DNA from 2 places in the Delftia sp. JD2 genome. Region 1 is predicted to be linked to the other one. Evidence: riboswitches for the same ligand, from Rfam matches in the RefSeq annotation. Region 1 holds a riboswitch; the other holds the start of a gene.

Evidence for each region. Region 1 has a riboswitch for S-adenosylhomocysteine ahead of metH (methionine synthase). Riboswitches for the same ligand answer to the same signal wherever they lie in the genome.
Region 2: it holds a riboswitch for S-adenosylhomocysteine, as region 1 does, so the genes downstream of both, ahcY (adenosylhomocysteinase) here and metH (methionine synthase) in region 1, are expected to answer to the same signal.

The regions. Positions count from the first base shown of each region.
Region 1 is NZ_LFJT01000005.1:109,751-116,643, forward strand. It holds gene ACM14_RS04475 (C4-dicarboxylate transporter DctA) at 1-220, shown strand, start outside; gene ACM14_RS04480 (GntR family transcriptional regulator) at 217-903, shown strand; gene ACM14_RS04485 (glycerophosphodiester phosphodiesterase family protein) at 1,075-2,418, shown strand; gene metH (methionine synthase) at 2,521-5,277, opposite strand; S-adenosyl-L-homocysteine riboswitch at 5,305-5,431, opposite strand; gene ACM14_RS04495 (FadR/GntR family transcriptional regulator) at 5,709-6,500, shown strand; gene ACM14_RS04500 (transporter substrate-binding domain-containing protein) at 6,497-6,893, shown strand, end outside.
Region 2 is NZ_LFJT01000053.1:27,039-33,931, reverse strand. It holds gene ACM14_RS23280 (septal ring lytic transglycosylase RlpA family protein) at 1-801, opposite strand, end outside; gene metF (methylenetetrahydrofolate reductase [NAD(P)H]) at 880-1,707, opposite strand; gene ACM14_RS23270 (TlyA family RNA methyltransferase) at 1,730-2,917, opposite strand; gene ahcY (adenosylhomocysteinase) at 3,075-4,505, opposite strand; S-adenosyl-L-homocysteine riboswitch at 4,576-4,660, opposite strand; gene ACM14_RS23260 (response regulator) at 4,668-5,411, opposite strand; gene ACM14_RS23255 (sensor histidine kinase KdpD) at 5,438-6,893, opposite strand, start outside.

The DNA.
Region 1 (6,893 bases):
GTCGGTGGACTGGTTCATGGGCATTGCCCGCGCGCTGGGCAACCTGATCGGCAACTGCGTGGCCACCGTGGCCATCGCGGCCTGGGAAGGTGACATCGACCGCGAGCGCGCCCATGCCGTGCTCAACGGCCTGGCCGACAATCAGGGGCCCGACGCCGAGCCCTCCGGCGCCGCCGCCGTCCCCGCAACCGTGACTCCTGCCCACCCTGCAACGCAATGACACCTGTAAGCCCCCAGCACATCGCCGAGCGCGTCGTCGAAGCCATCCTGGCCCAGAAACTGGCGCCCGGCGAACGGCTGGGGGAGCAGGAGCTGGCCGACAACTTCGCGGTCAGCCGCACCATGGTGCGCGAGGCGCTGATGCAACTGCAGGCGCGCGGCTTCGTACAGGTGCAGCCCCGGCGCGGCTGGTACGTGGTCCAGCCCTCGGCCGAGGAGGCGCAGGACGCCTTCGCGGCGCGCCGCATCATCGAGACCGGCATCCTGGGCGAGGCCGGCCGCCCGATGCAAAGCGTGATCGGCCAGCTGCGCCGCCACATCGCCCAGGAGCAGGACGCCATTGCCGGCGCCGACGCGGCCACGCGCGCCTTCCTGCTGGCCGACTTCCATGTCTGCCTGGCCGAGCAGATGGGCCATCGCCTGCTGGCGCTCACGCTGCGCGACCTCACGGCGCGCACCACGCTGGCGGCCACATTGTTCCAGTCCACGCACAGCGCCAGCCAGTCCTGCGCCGAGCACGAACGCATCGTCGAGGCCCTGGAGCGCGGCGACACCGAGGGCGCCAAGGCCCTGCTGCTGGAGCACATCGGCACGGTGGAACGCTCGCTGGAGATCCGCCCGCCCGAGGCGCCCGACGCCAGCGACCGCCTGCGCGCCACGCTGGCGCCCCTGTTCGGGGGATAACCCTGTGTCGGAGGGTCGGCAAATTTCCACCGACCGTCGCTAAAACGCCAATCTGGGTCCTACGGGGCGCACTGTCATGGTGCCGACACGGCTGACTGCATACGCTGCTGAGTTGGCGCATTGCGCGCCGTTCATCAACCCACCACTGCTTCGGATATGACCCAACGTCCTATGTCCTTTTCCCGCACTCCCCTGCTCGCGTCCCTGTGCGCGGCTGCAGTCCTCACGGCCTGCGGCGGTGACGGCGGCTCGTTCTACCTCACGCTCGACGGAAAGCAGCCCCAGGTGATCGCCCACCGCGGCTTCTCGGGCAAGTTCCCGGAGCAGACGCGCATGGCCTACGAGGCCGCCGCCGATGCAGGCGCGGACATGCTCGAACTCGACATGCACATGACGAAGGACTGCCAGCTGGTCGCCCGCCACAACGCCTGGCTCAGCGACAGCACCAACGTGGCTGACGTGGCCAAGACCAATGCCGAAGTGGCACGCCGCCAGCGCACCACGGCCGGCGTGCTGGTCAACGTGAAGTACCCCGCCGTGCCTGCCAACGGCCCCTCGCAATACCTGAGCGACCAGCTGGACGCCAACGATCCCAAGTCCGTGCTCAAGGCCCTGGTGGTCGATGGCGAGGACCACCGCAACGACTGGTCCATCAGCGACTTCACGCTGCAGGAGCTACGCAGCTGGCTGACCGGCACCATCCTGGACAACCGCAGCGAGCGCCCCACCGAGTGGAACGGCAAGCTGCCCCTGATCAGCGCCCAGGACGTGCTGGACATCGCCGCCGCCAAGGGCAAGGCCCTGGGCCGCACCATCCCCGTCTACGCCGAGACCAAGAACCCCTACTGGAACAATCAGCAGGCGATCGCCAACGGCTGCGGCGCACCCGGCTCGCGCCCCTTCGAAGATGCGGTGATCAAGCTGCTGGACCAGAACAAGCTCAACGCCAAGGACTCGGCCATCTACATCCAGAGCTTCGACCCGGCCAGCCTCAAGTACCTGCGCCAGGCCGGCATGAAGGCCAAGGGCGTGCAGCTGATCGACGGCAACGACTTCAGCCTGCGCGACGGCTCCATGGTCTACATCACCAACGATGAATGGACCTTCATCAGCGGCCGCCCCTACAGCTGGACCCTGGCCGGCGACGCCCGCACCTTCGCCGCCATGCTCACGCCCGCAGGCCTGGCCGACATCAAGACCTATGCCGACGGCATCGGCCCCTGGAAGCCCCAGGTCCTGGCCCACTCCGTCGTGCCCTACAAGGACGGCGCCGGCCTCAAGGACGTGAACACCGTCAAGGACACGGGCCTGATCCGCGACGCCCACAAGGCCGGCCTGATCGTGCACAGCTTCACCTTCCGCAACGAGCCAGGCCGCCTGGCCGGCCTGTACAAGGGCGACCCCGTGCAGGAATACCTGACCTACTACCGCCTGGGCATCGACGGCGTGTTCACCGACTTCACGGACACGGCCGTGGCGGCGCGCAAGGCGTACAACAAGGAAATCGGGCTCTGATCGAGCGCTGAATGCCGCTGCGGCGGCGTCCATAAAAAAGCCAGGGCATGCCCTGGCTTTTTTCTTGCAACGCGCGGCACCAGTCCGCGCGGACAAACGTTCTCACCCCAGATTCGGCGCCAGCAACCGGCGCAGCTCCTCAATGTCCATGCCCCGGCGCGCGGCCATGTCGGCGAGCTGGTCCTCGCCGATCTCGCCGACGTTGAAGTAGACGGAGTCGGGGTGGCCGATGTAGAAGCCGCTGACGCTGGAGGCCGGGTTCATGGCCAGGCTTTCGGTCAGCGTCATGCCGATCTCGTCGGCCTTGAGCACGGCGAAGAGGTCGGTCTTGGCACTGTGGTCGGGGCAGGCCGGGTAGCCGGGCGCGGGGCGCACGCCCTTGTACTGTTCCTTGATCAGCGCTTCGTTGCTGAGGTCCTCGTCGGGCGCATAGCCCCACAGGTCCTTGCGCACGCGCTGGTGCAGGCATTCGGCGAAGGCCTCGGCCAGGCGGTCGGCCAGGGCCTTGAACATGATGCCGGAGTAGTCGTCCAGCGCGTCTTCGAACTCCTTGTCCTTCTTCTCGGCGCCGATGCCGGCCGTGACGGCGAACAGGCCCGCGTAGTCGTGGATGCCCGATTCCTTGGTGGCCACGAAGTCGGACAGGCAGCGGCTGGGGCGCATCACGGGCTGGCCATCCGGGCCTTCCACCATCTGCTTTTCGGTCTGCTGGCGCATGCCGTACCAGGTCATCAGCACCTGGCTGCGGGACTCGTCGGCATAGAACTCGATGTCATCGCCCACGCGGTTGGCAGGGAACAGGCCGATGGCGCCGTTGGCCTGCAGCCAGCGGCCTTCGATGATCTTCTTGAGCATGGCCTGGCCGTCGGCCAACACCTTGCGCGCCTCGACGCCGACGATCTCGTCGTCGAGGATGGCCGGATAGGGGCCGGCCAGATCCCAGGTCTGGAAGAACGGGCCCCAGTCGATGTACTCGGCGATCTCGGCCAGGTCGAAGTTGCGGAACACGCGCCGGCCCAGGGCGCGCGGCGCCACGGGGGACTGGGAAAAGTCCACGGGCGTGGCGTTGGCGCGGGCCTTTGCCAGAGGCCACAGCGGTGTCTTCTTCTTGTTGGCGTGCTGGGTGCGGACCTTGTCGTAGTCGGCCTGGATCTCGGCCAGGTAGTTGCCCTTGTTCTCGCCCAGCAGGCTCTGGGCCACGCTGACGCTGCGCGAGGCATCGGGCACGTAGACCACGGGGCCTTCGTACTTGGGCGCGATCTTGACGGCGGTGTGCACGCGCGAGCAGGTGGCGCCGCCGATCAGCAGCGGAATCTTCTTGATGCGGAAGTAGTCGTCCTTGTGCATCTCGCCGGCGACGTATTGCATCTCTTCGAGGCTGGGCGTGATCAGGCCCGACAGGCCGATGATGTCCGCGCCCTCGGCCTTGGCCCGGGCCAGGATCTCATGGCAGGGCACCATCACGCCCATGTTGATGACCTCGAAGTTGTTGCACTGCAGGACCACGGTGACGATGTTCTTGCCGATGTCGTGCACGTCGCCCTTGACGGTGGCGATGACGATCTTGCCCTTGCTGGACACGTCCAGGCCCGCCGCTTCCTGCTGGCGCTTTTCCTCTTCGATGTAGGGCACGAGATGGGCCACGGCCTGCTTCATCACGCGCGCCGACTTGACCACCTGGGGCAGGAACATCTTGCCGGCGCCGAACAGGTCGCCCACGATGTTCATGCCGTCCATGAGCGGGCCTTCGATCACGTGCAGCGGGCGGCCGCCGCCCTGCACCACGATCTGCTGGTAGGCCTCTTCGGTGTCGGTGACGATGAAGTCGGTGATGCCGTGCACCAGGGCGTGCGACAGGCGCTCGCCCACGGTCTTCGGGTTCTCGGGCGTGCCGCGCCATTCGAGCTTCTTGCTGTCGTCCTTGGCGGCGCCCTTGGCTGCGTCGGCAATCTCCAGCAGGCGCTCGGCGGCGTCAGGGCGGCGGTTGAGCACCACGTCTTCCACGCGCTCGCGCAGCTGGGGCTCCAGGTCGTCATAGACGCCGACCATGCCGGCGTTGACGATGCCCATGTCCATGCCCGCCGAGATGGCGTGGTACAGGAACACGGTGTGGATGGCCTCGCGCACGGGGTCGTTGCCGCGGAAGCTGAAGCTCACGTTGGAGACGCCGCCCGAGACCTTGGCGCCGGGCAGATTCTTCTTGATCCAGCGCACGGCCTCGATGAAGTCCACGGCGTAGTTGTCGTGCTCCTCGATGCCGGTGGCCACGGCGAAGATGTTGGGGTCGAAGACGATGTCTTCGGGCGGGAAGCCCACCTCGTCCACCAGGATGCGGTAGGCGCGCTCGCAGATCTCGATCTTGCGCTGGTAGGTGTCGGCCTGGCCCTTCTCGTCGAAGGCCATGACCACGGCGGCCGCACCGTAGCGCCTGATCAGCCGGGCCTGGCGCTTGAATTCATCCAGGCCTTCCTTCATGGAGATGGAGTTGACGATGCCCTTGCCCTGCAGGCAGCGCAGTCCGGCCTCGATGACCTCCCACTTGGAGCTGTCCACCATGACCGGCACCTTGGCGATGTCGGGCTCGGAGGCGATGAGGTTCAGGAAGCGCACCATGGCGGCCTTGCTGTCCAGCATGGCCTCGTCCATGTTCACGTCGATCACCTGGGCGCCGTTTTCCACCTGCTGGCGTGCCACGGACAGCGCTTCCTCGTACTGCTCGTTGAGGATCATGCGCGCAAAGGCCTTGGAGCCCGTGACGTTGGTGCGCTCGCCCACGTTGACGAACAGCGTGCCCTCGCCGATGGAGACGGGCTCCAGGCCCGACAGACGCATGGGAGGGGGAGTGAAAGAGGACGACATCAAGCTCACCTGCAAAAACGGCATGGCAACAGGTGAGCGTCGTTGGCACCGTGGGCGCGGTCCGGCCGGGAACCTGCACCAGGCCCAAGCCTGACGCGGCACGCGATCCGGTGTACGGATGGGCGGGTGCCGCGCTGCAACGCTCCTCGGGCCAAAGCCCGGGATTCTACGGCGGCTGGCGGCGGCCTGCAGTGCGGGTTTTACGCCCGCATTCGGGGCAGGCCTGCACAAAGCCATGCGGCACTGCACCAAAGCGCGGCAGCGCGGGCCGCCGGCAGCGCCTTCGGGGCGGATTGTCGATACCCCATCGCCCCGGATTCTTTGCAACGCCTGAGGACAACGCTCCTTTTTTTGCATCTGGCACGCAATTCGCTATCTGCTGGGTACGTGGTCTGACCAGTCAGGCCAAAACCCTCCACCCGCGCCAGCCCATGCAAAGCATTCCGATCTCGATGGCCCAGACGCTGCAGCAGCACATCCTGAGCGGCCACTATCCCGGCGGCAGCCAGCTGCCGCCGCAGCGCGAGCTGGCCCGGCAGCTGGGCATCAGCCGCGCTTCGCTGCGCGAGGCGCTGTCCATGCTGGAGGCCCTGGGCCTGGTCGAGATCCAGCCGGGCAAGGGCGTGCGCATCAACGGCCCGCACAGCGGCCGTGCACGCATGCACCGCGCCTATGCCACCCCGGCGCTGGGCACGCTGTCGCCGCGCCAGCTGATCGAGCTGCGCCTGGTGCTGGAGCCCGGCTGGGCCGCTCTGGCGGCCGTGCGCGCCGACGACAGCGGCCTGCGCCAGCTGCAATGGACCCAGCCCCAGCTGGCCCACGCCCTGGACCGCAGCGACCTGCTGGCCGCCGCCGACGCCGATCTGCAGTTCCACCTGCTGCTGGCCCAGCTGTCGGGCAACCCGGGCCTGGTGGCCATGGCGCGCCAGCTGGAGCTGGCCATCAGCCACAGCCTGCGCCTGCCGTTTGCCTGGAGTGGCGCCGACGACCAGCCCGTGCGCGAGCACGACGCCATCGTGCAGGCCGTCTGCGCCGGCGATGCGCCGGGTGCCGCGGGCGCCATGCGCGCCCACCTGCTGTCGGCCGCAAGGCGCAGCGGCATCGATCTCGACACACCGGACGACACGACGGCGCCCGACGCAACGCCGCCCGATACATCTGCGCCCGACCCTGACCCGCTTTCCTTTCGCCTCACCCCACCTTCCGAAGGAGCTTTCGCATGACTTCCTCCCTGACACCCCGCCGCGCATTCATCCGCACCGCCCTGGCGGCCGCCACCCTGGCCGCTGCCGGCCTGGGCGGCGCAGCCCATGCCGACATGCTGGCCAACATCCAGAAGGCCGGCGTGCTGCGCGTGGCGATTCCGCAGGACTTCCCGCCCTTCGGCTCGCTGGGCACCGACCTGAAGCTGCAGGGCTATGACATCGACATGGCCGCCCTGGTGGCCCAGGAGCTGGGCGTGAAGGTGGAGCTGGTGCCCGTGACCAGCACCAACCGCATCCCCTTCCTGACCACGGGCAAGGCCGACATCGTCATCTCCAGCCTGGGCAAGAACGCCGAGCGCGCCAAGGTGATCGACTTCACCCAGGCCTATGCGCCCTTCCCCAAGAGCGTCT
Region 2 (6,893 bases), on a different contig from region 1:
ATTGGGCCTGGGTGCGGGCGCCTTGGCCTGCACACGCGGCCGGACCGGGGCCTTTGCCTGAACCTGGGTCCGCGCCTGCGTTTGTGTTTGTGTCTGTGCCCTGGCCTGCTGAGTCTTCTTGAGGGACTCTGCCTTCCTGGCCGTGACCAGGGTTTCGGGGCATTCTTCCTCGCCTTCGTCGAGCTGCCACAGCTCCACGGGCTTGATGCCCAGGCCGACCATGCCCAGCTCCTGCGCAGCAGCCTGGCTCAGGTCGATCACGCGGCCGGGCGCAAACGGCCCCCGGTCATTGATGCGCACCACCACCGTCCTGCCTGTCGCGGCGCTGCGCACGCAGACACGGCTACCGAAGGCGAAGCTGCGGTGCGCAGCCGTCAGCTCTTCCTTGTCGAAACGTTCGCCGCTGGCCGTCAGCCGGCCATGCAGGCCCGGGCCATACCAGGAGGCCAGGCCTTGCTGGTCGCTGTCGCGAGATGGAACGAGGGCGAAATCGGGATTGGAGGGAGTGTCGGCACTCTCTTCGGGCGAAGCCGGTTCGGAGGGCCTGGCATCCGCGGACCTGCTGGCGGGCGGCGTGGCCCGCGAGGCGCGGCTGCTGCGCTTGCCTGCGGAGGGAACGGCCGCAGGCGTCTGGCCTTCAGCCATGGACTCGGCGCCTGCCGAACCGGCAGAACCGGCCATCAGGGCGCCGGACTCGGCATCGGTTTCGGCCACGGGAGCCGGTGCGCAGCCAGCCAGGGTGGCGGTGATGGCACACATGGCCAGCCAGCGCCAATGCAGGCGTCGAAAACTACGATCCATGGGCAAAAACCTCCAGGGAACGCCTGACCGTTCCCAAGTTCTAGAGGGCCGCCCGGGGCCGGCGCAGTGGCTGCGCGCTCAAAGGCCCAATCGATCGCAGATTTCCAGCGTGGCGACGCTCTGGTTCATCGTATAGAAGTGCAGCCCGGGAGCGCCCTGGCTGCGCAACTGCTCGCATAGACGGGACACGACATCGAGGCCGAAGGCGCGAATGGACGCCGTGTCATCTCCGTAAGCCTGCAGACGCAGGCGGATCCAGCGCGGGATCTCGGCGCCGCAGGCGTCCGAGAAGCGCATCAGCTGCGTAGAGCTGGTGATGGGCATGATGCCGGGAACAACCGGTGCATCAAGCCCCATGCCGCGCGCCGCATCAACGAAACGGCAGTAGGCGTCGGCATTGTAGAAATATTGGGTGATCGCGGAATCCGCGCCAGCGCGCACTTTAGCCGCAAACGCTTCCAGATCGGAATGTGGGGATTTCGCCTGCGGGTGGACCTCGGGATAGGCTGCCACCTCGATGTGGAACCAGTCGCCGAACTCGCGGCGGATGAATTCCACGAGGTCGCTGGCGTACTGGAATTCACCGCCCAGGCCGTAGCCGCTGGGCAGGTCGCCGCGCAGCGCGACGATGCGGCGCACGCCCATGGCCTTGAGCTCCTGCAGCTCGGCACGCACCTTGTCGTGCGTGGCGCCCACGCAGGAGAAATGCGATGCCGCACTGACGCCTTCGCTCTGGATGTCACGCACCATGTTGAAGGTGCCGGCCTGCGTAGAGCCGCCCGCGCCATAGGTGACGGAGCAGAACTGGGGCTTGCGCGCATAGAGGTTCTTGCGCACCTGAACATGCTTGGCCGCGCCTTCGGGCGTCTTGGTCGGGAAGAATTCGAAGCTGATCGGAAAGCTCATGTAAGACTCACTGCTCAGTGTTTCATTCGTTGCGTTTGCGCAGCTTGGCGCGGCCCGGTCCGGGCACGCCGAACTCGGTGCTGGTGTCGATCACACGCTCGTTGCGCTGCTCGCGCAGCACGGTGCGGGACACGCGCTTGGGCGCGGCTTTCACGGCCGAACGGGGCTCGTCGTCGTCCTGCGTTTCAGGCTGTGCAGGCTCCTTCACCACGGCCGCCTGCTGGGCATGCACGAAAAATTCGCGGTTGCCGTCACCGCCTTCGATGGCCGACTCCATCCAGCCCTTGACCTCCAGCCCCAGCTCGCCCAGGCAGGTGCGGATGCGCTGCTCCACCTCGGTGAACAGGGCCGCATCGCGCACGATGCCGCCCTTGCCGACCTGGCCCGGCTGCAGTTCGAACTGCGGCTTGACCAGCATCAGCAGCTGGCCATGCGGCTTGAGCAGGCGCGTGACGGCCGGCAGCACCAGGGTCAGCGAGATGAAGGACAGATCGCCCGTGACGAAGTCGAACTGCGGCGTGATGTCCACGTCGGCAAACTCGGCGCGGCGGCGGCGCTGCGTGGCCACCGTGCCTTCTTCCCGGGCCTTGCCCTTGGCCGCGCGCTCGGCCTTGAAAGCCTCGATCTCTTTTTCCTTGGCGTCGTCGCTGTCGTCGTAGTCTTCATCGACCAGACCGCCGTTGCGCATCCAGGCATAGGGCGCCACGGGCTGGGTGTCGTTGTCGTCGGGATCTTCTTCCCAGCGTTCGGACAGCACTTCCTCGCAGGACTCCTGCAGGCCCTCGGCCGTCACCGCGCGGGCGTTGACGCCCTCGACGCAGATCACACGCACATCCGAGCGCAGCCGGTCATGCAACTGGCCGTGGCCCACGTCCACGCCGATGACCTGGGCGGCGCCCGCCTGCAGCAGGCAGTCGGTGAAGCCGCCCGTGCTCTGGCCCACGTCCAGGCAGCGCAGGCCGTCCACCGACAGCTTGGTGGCCGCCAGCGCGCCTTCCAGCTTCAGCCCACCGCGCGAGATGAACCGGGCCTCGGCCCCGTCCAGCAGCTGCAACTCGGCACCCGCAGGAATCTCGTCGCCGTTCTTGGCAACCTTCTTCCAAGGCGTCAGCGGCGTCATGCGCCATTGCACGCCACCCGCAATCAGCCGCTGCGCCTGCGAGCGCGTGGCCGCATGGCCGGCTTCCACCAAAAATACATCTGCGCGCATAGCGTCGCTCCAGGAAATCTCAGTTGACTAATGCCCGAAACCGGCGCGACCCAACTCAGGGACGCCAAGCAAGGGCCGCCCCGCAGCGAGGGCGTCGTCCCCCTCCTCCGCGAAGCGGATAGAGAGGGGGAAGGCGCGTCAGCGCCTCAGGGGGTGCTTAGTAGCGATAAGTTTCGGGCTTGTAGGGGCCCTGCTTGCTCACGCCGATATAGGCAGCCTGGCCGTCCGTCAGTTCGGTCAGCATGGCGCCGACCTTCTTCAGGTGCAGGCGGGCAACCTTCTCGTCCAGGATCTTGGGCAGCACGTAGACCTTGCCGACCTCGTAGGCATCGGGCTTGGTGAACAGCTCGATCTGGGCGATGGTCTGGTTGGCGAACGAGGCGCTCATCACGAAGCTGGGGTGGCCGGTGGCGCAACCCAGGTTCACCAGGCGGCCCTTGGCCAGCAGGATGATCTTCTTGCCGTCAGGGAAGGTGATGTGGTCCACCTGGGGCTTGATTTCTTCCCACTGGTACTGCTCGATGGAGGCGACATCGATTTCGTTGTCGAAGTGGCCGATGTTGCAGACGATGGCTTCGTTCTTCATGGCCACCATGTGCTCGTGGCGGATGATGTCGCGGTTGCCGGTGGTGGTCACGAAGATGTCGGCCTTGTCGGCTGCCCACTCCATGGTCACGACCTTGTAGCCTTCCATGGCGGCCTGCAGGGCGTTGATGGGATCGATCTCGGTGACCCAGACCTGGGCCGACAGCGCGCGCAGCGCCTGGGCGCAGCCCTTGCCCACGTCGCCGTAGCCGGCCACCACGGCAACCTTGCCGGCGATCATCACGTCGGTGGCGCGCTTGATGCCGTCCACCAGCGATTCGCGGCAGCCGTAGAGGTTGTCGAACTTGCTCTTGGTGACGGAGTCGTTGACGTTGATGGCACGGAACTTCAGCGTGCCCTTGGCCGACATCTCGTTGAGGCGGTGCACGCCGGTCGTGGTCTCTTCGGTCACGCCGATGATGTGGGCGCTCTTGCGCGTGTACCAGGTGGGGTCCTGGGCCAGCTTGGCGCGGATGGCGGCGAAGGCGATCTTCTCTTCTTCGGAGGCGGGGTTATCCAGCACGGACAGGTCCTTTTCGGCGCGCATGCCCAGGTGCAGCAGCATGGTGGCGTCGCCGCCGTCGTCCAGGATCATGTTCGGGCCTTCGCCTTCGGTGCCGGCGGCGCCGAATTCAAAGATGCGGTGGGTGTAGTCCCAGTAGTCGGCCAGCGATTCGCCCTTGATGGCGAACACGGGCGTGCCGGTTTCCGCGATGGCGGCAGCAGCGTGGTCCTGCGTCGAGAAGATGTTGCACGACGCCCAGCGCACTTCGGCGCCCAGGGCCTTGAGCGTCTCGATCAGCACGGCCGTCTGGATGGTCATGTGCAGCGAGCCGGTGATGCGCGCGCCCTTGAGGGGCTGGGCAGCGGCGAATTCCTCGCGCGTGGCCATCAGGCCGGGCATTTCGGTTTCGGCGATCAGGATTTCCTTGCGGCCCCAGGCAGCGAGGGAAATGTCAGCGATGGCCGTGTCGGCGGAAACGGGACGAACAGCAGCGTTCATGGTTTTCTCCAAAAGATGAATGAAAAACCACGTTCTGCGGGAGACGAAAAAAAGCTCACCGCACAGAAAGCGTGGGCGAGCGTCGTTGCAGGTATTACTCCGAGCCTCGCGACCACGCCTGATGTGTGGGGGCCGCTGCAACGCTCCTCGGAGAGGCGCCGATTATACCGATCCCGTGGATGCCTCACCGCCCAGCCCCACAAGCCGGTAGCCCACCTGCAGCTCGGTCACCAGGTGGCGCGGCTGGGCCGGCTCGTCCTCGATCTTCTGGCGCAGATTGGCCATGTGCACGCGCAGGTAGTGGGCGCGGCTCAGGTACTCGGGGCCCCAGACCTGCAGCAGCAGCTGGCGGTGGGTCATCACACGGCCCTGGGCGGCGATCAGGGCCGCCAGCAGGCGGAATTCGATGGGCGTGAGGTGCACCGGCTGCCCCGCACGCCGCACCTCATGCGTGGCCAGGTCCACCTGCACCGGGCCGAAGTGCACCTTGCTGGACGCGGCGGTGCCGCCCGCCCCACCGGCGGCGCCCAGCTGCTGGCGGCGGCGCAGCATCACGCGCAGCCGGGCCAGCAGCTCGGGCACGCCGAAGGGCTTGACCAGGTAGTCGTCGGCGCCGGCATCCAATGCGGCCACCTTCTCGTCCTCACGCTCGCGCGCGGAGAGCACGAGCACGGGCACGGAGGACCACCCGCGCAGCTCGGTCAGGACCTGCTTGCCATCGGCGTCCGGCAGGCCCAGGTCGAGGATGACCAGGTCGGGCTGGCGGCTGGCGGCCTCGATCAGGCCGCGGCGCGCGCTGTCGGCCTCGAAGACCTGCCAGCCTTCGTCTTCCAGCACCAGGCGCACGAAGCGGCGGATGCCGGGGTCGTCCTCGATCATCAGGATGCGGTTGGCGGGCGTGCTCATGGGGTGCTTTCGTGCATGGCGGGACTCTAATCCAGCGCAGGCTGCTCGGGCACGGGAAAGCGCAGCGTGAAGATGGTGCCCGGGCCGGGCCGTGCGGCGGCAGCCTCGATGCGCCCGCCATGCGCCTCGACAATGCTGCGCACCAGCGCCAGGCCCAGGCCGATGCCCGAGACGGTGGACTCGGCCGTGCCGCGCGTGAAGGGCTCGAACAGCGTCTCCACCGGCAGGTGGGATGGCAGGCCCGGCCCGCCGTCGCGCACGGACAGCAGCAGTTCGCCATCCTGCACGCGCGCACTGATGGCCAGCGGCGTGCCGGCCGGCGTGTACTTGGCGGCGTTGTCCAGCAGATTGACCAGCACGCGCTCCATGAGCAGGGCATCGAGCTGCAGCAGCGGCAGGCTGGCGGGCACGTCGGTGCTCACGGGATGCTGGCCCAGGCGCGCGCGCATCTGGCGCAGCGCGCTGCCCACCACTTCGTCCAGCGGCAGCCATTCGCGCTGCAGGTGCACGCCGCCTTGCTGCAAGCGCGCCATGTCCAGCAGGTTCTCCACCAGGCGCTGCATGGCCTGCGCCTGGATGCGGACCTGCTCCAGCATGTCGGCCGCGCCGCCCGGCGGCACATGGCGCTGCGCGGCCTCGGCCGCGCCCAGGATGGTGGTCAGCGGGGTGCGCAGGTCGTGCGAGACGGCCGACAGCAGGGTGTTGCGCATGCGCTCGCCCTCCATGGCGATCTGGGTCTGCTGGGCCACGGCCACGAAGTGCTGGCGCTCCAGCGCCAGCGCCACCTGGCTGGCGCAGGCCTCCAGCAAACGCTGCTCCTCGGGCACCTCCAGGCGCTGCGGCGCACGCAGCTGCAGCACCAGCACGCCGCGCATGCGCACGGGTGCGGCCAGCGGCACATAGCGGGCCGGTGCGGCCGGCAGCGTGTCCGTACCCTGGCCGGCCTGCTGGCCATGGTCCATGGCCCAGCGCGCAATGCTGTCGTCCATGGGGCAGGAGCCGCCGCCGGCGGGGCGCAGGCGCTCGTCGGCATCGGGCAGCAGCAGCCCGGCCTGGGCGTCGAACACGCCCGAGACCGTGCGCAGCGCAATCTCCACCACCTGCTCCTGCGTGAGCGCGCCCGACAGGTCGCGCGCCAGCCGGGCCAGGGCGCCCGCGCGCCGCTCGCGCTCGGCCGCCACGCGCGCCTCGTGGCGCAGCCGCGCCATGAGCTGGCCGCAGACCAGGGCCACGCCCAGCATCAGCACGAAGGTGAACAGGTACTGCGTGTCGTTGACATGGAAGGATCCGCGCGGGGGCACGAAGAAAAAGTCGAAGCACAGTACCGACAGCAGCGCCGCCCAGGCGCCCGGGCCACGCCCCCAGCGCAACGAAGACAGCACGACGATGAGCAGGAACAGCATCACCACGTTGGCCGGGTCGAAGATGCGCAGCAGCTGCTCGGCCAGCACCGTGGCGGTCAAGCAGGCCAGGGTCACGCCG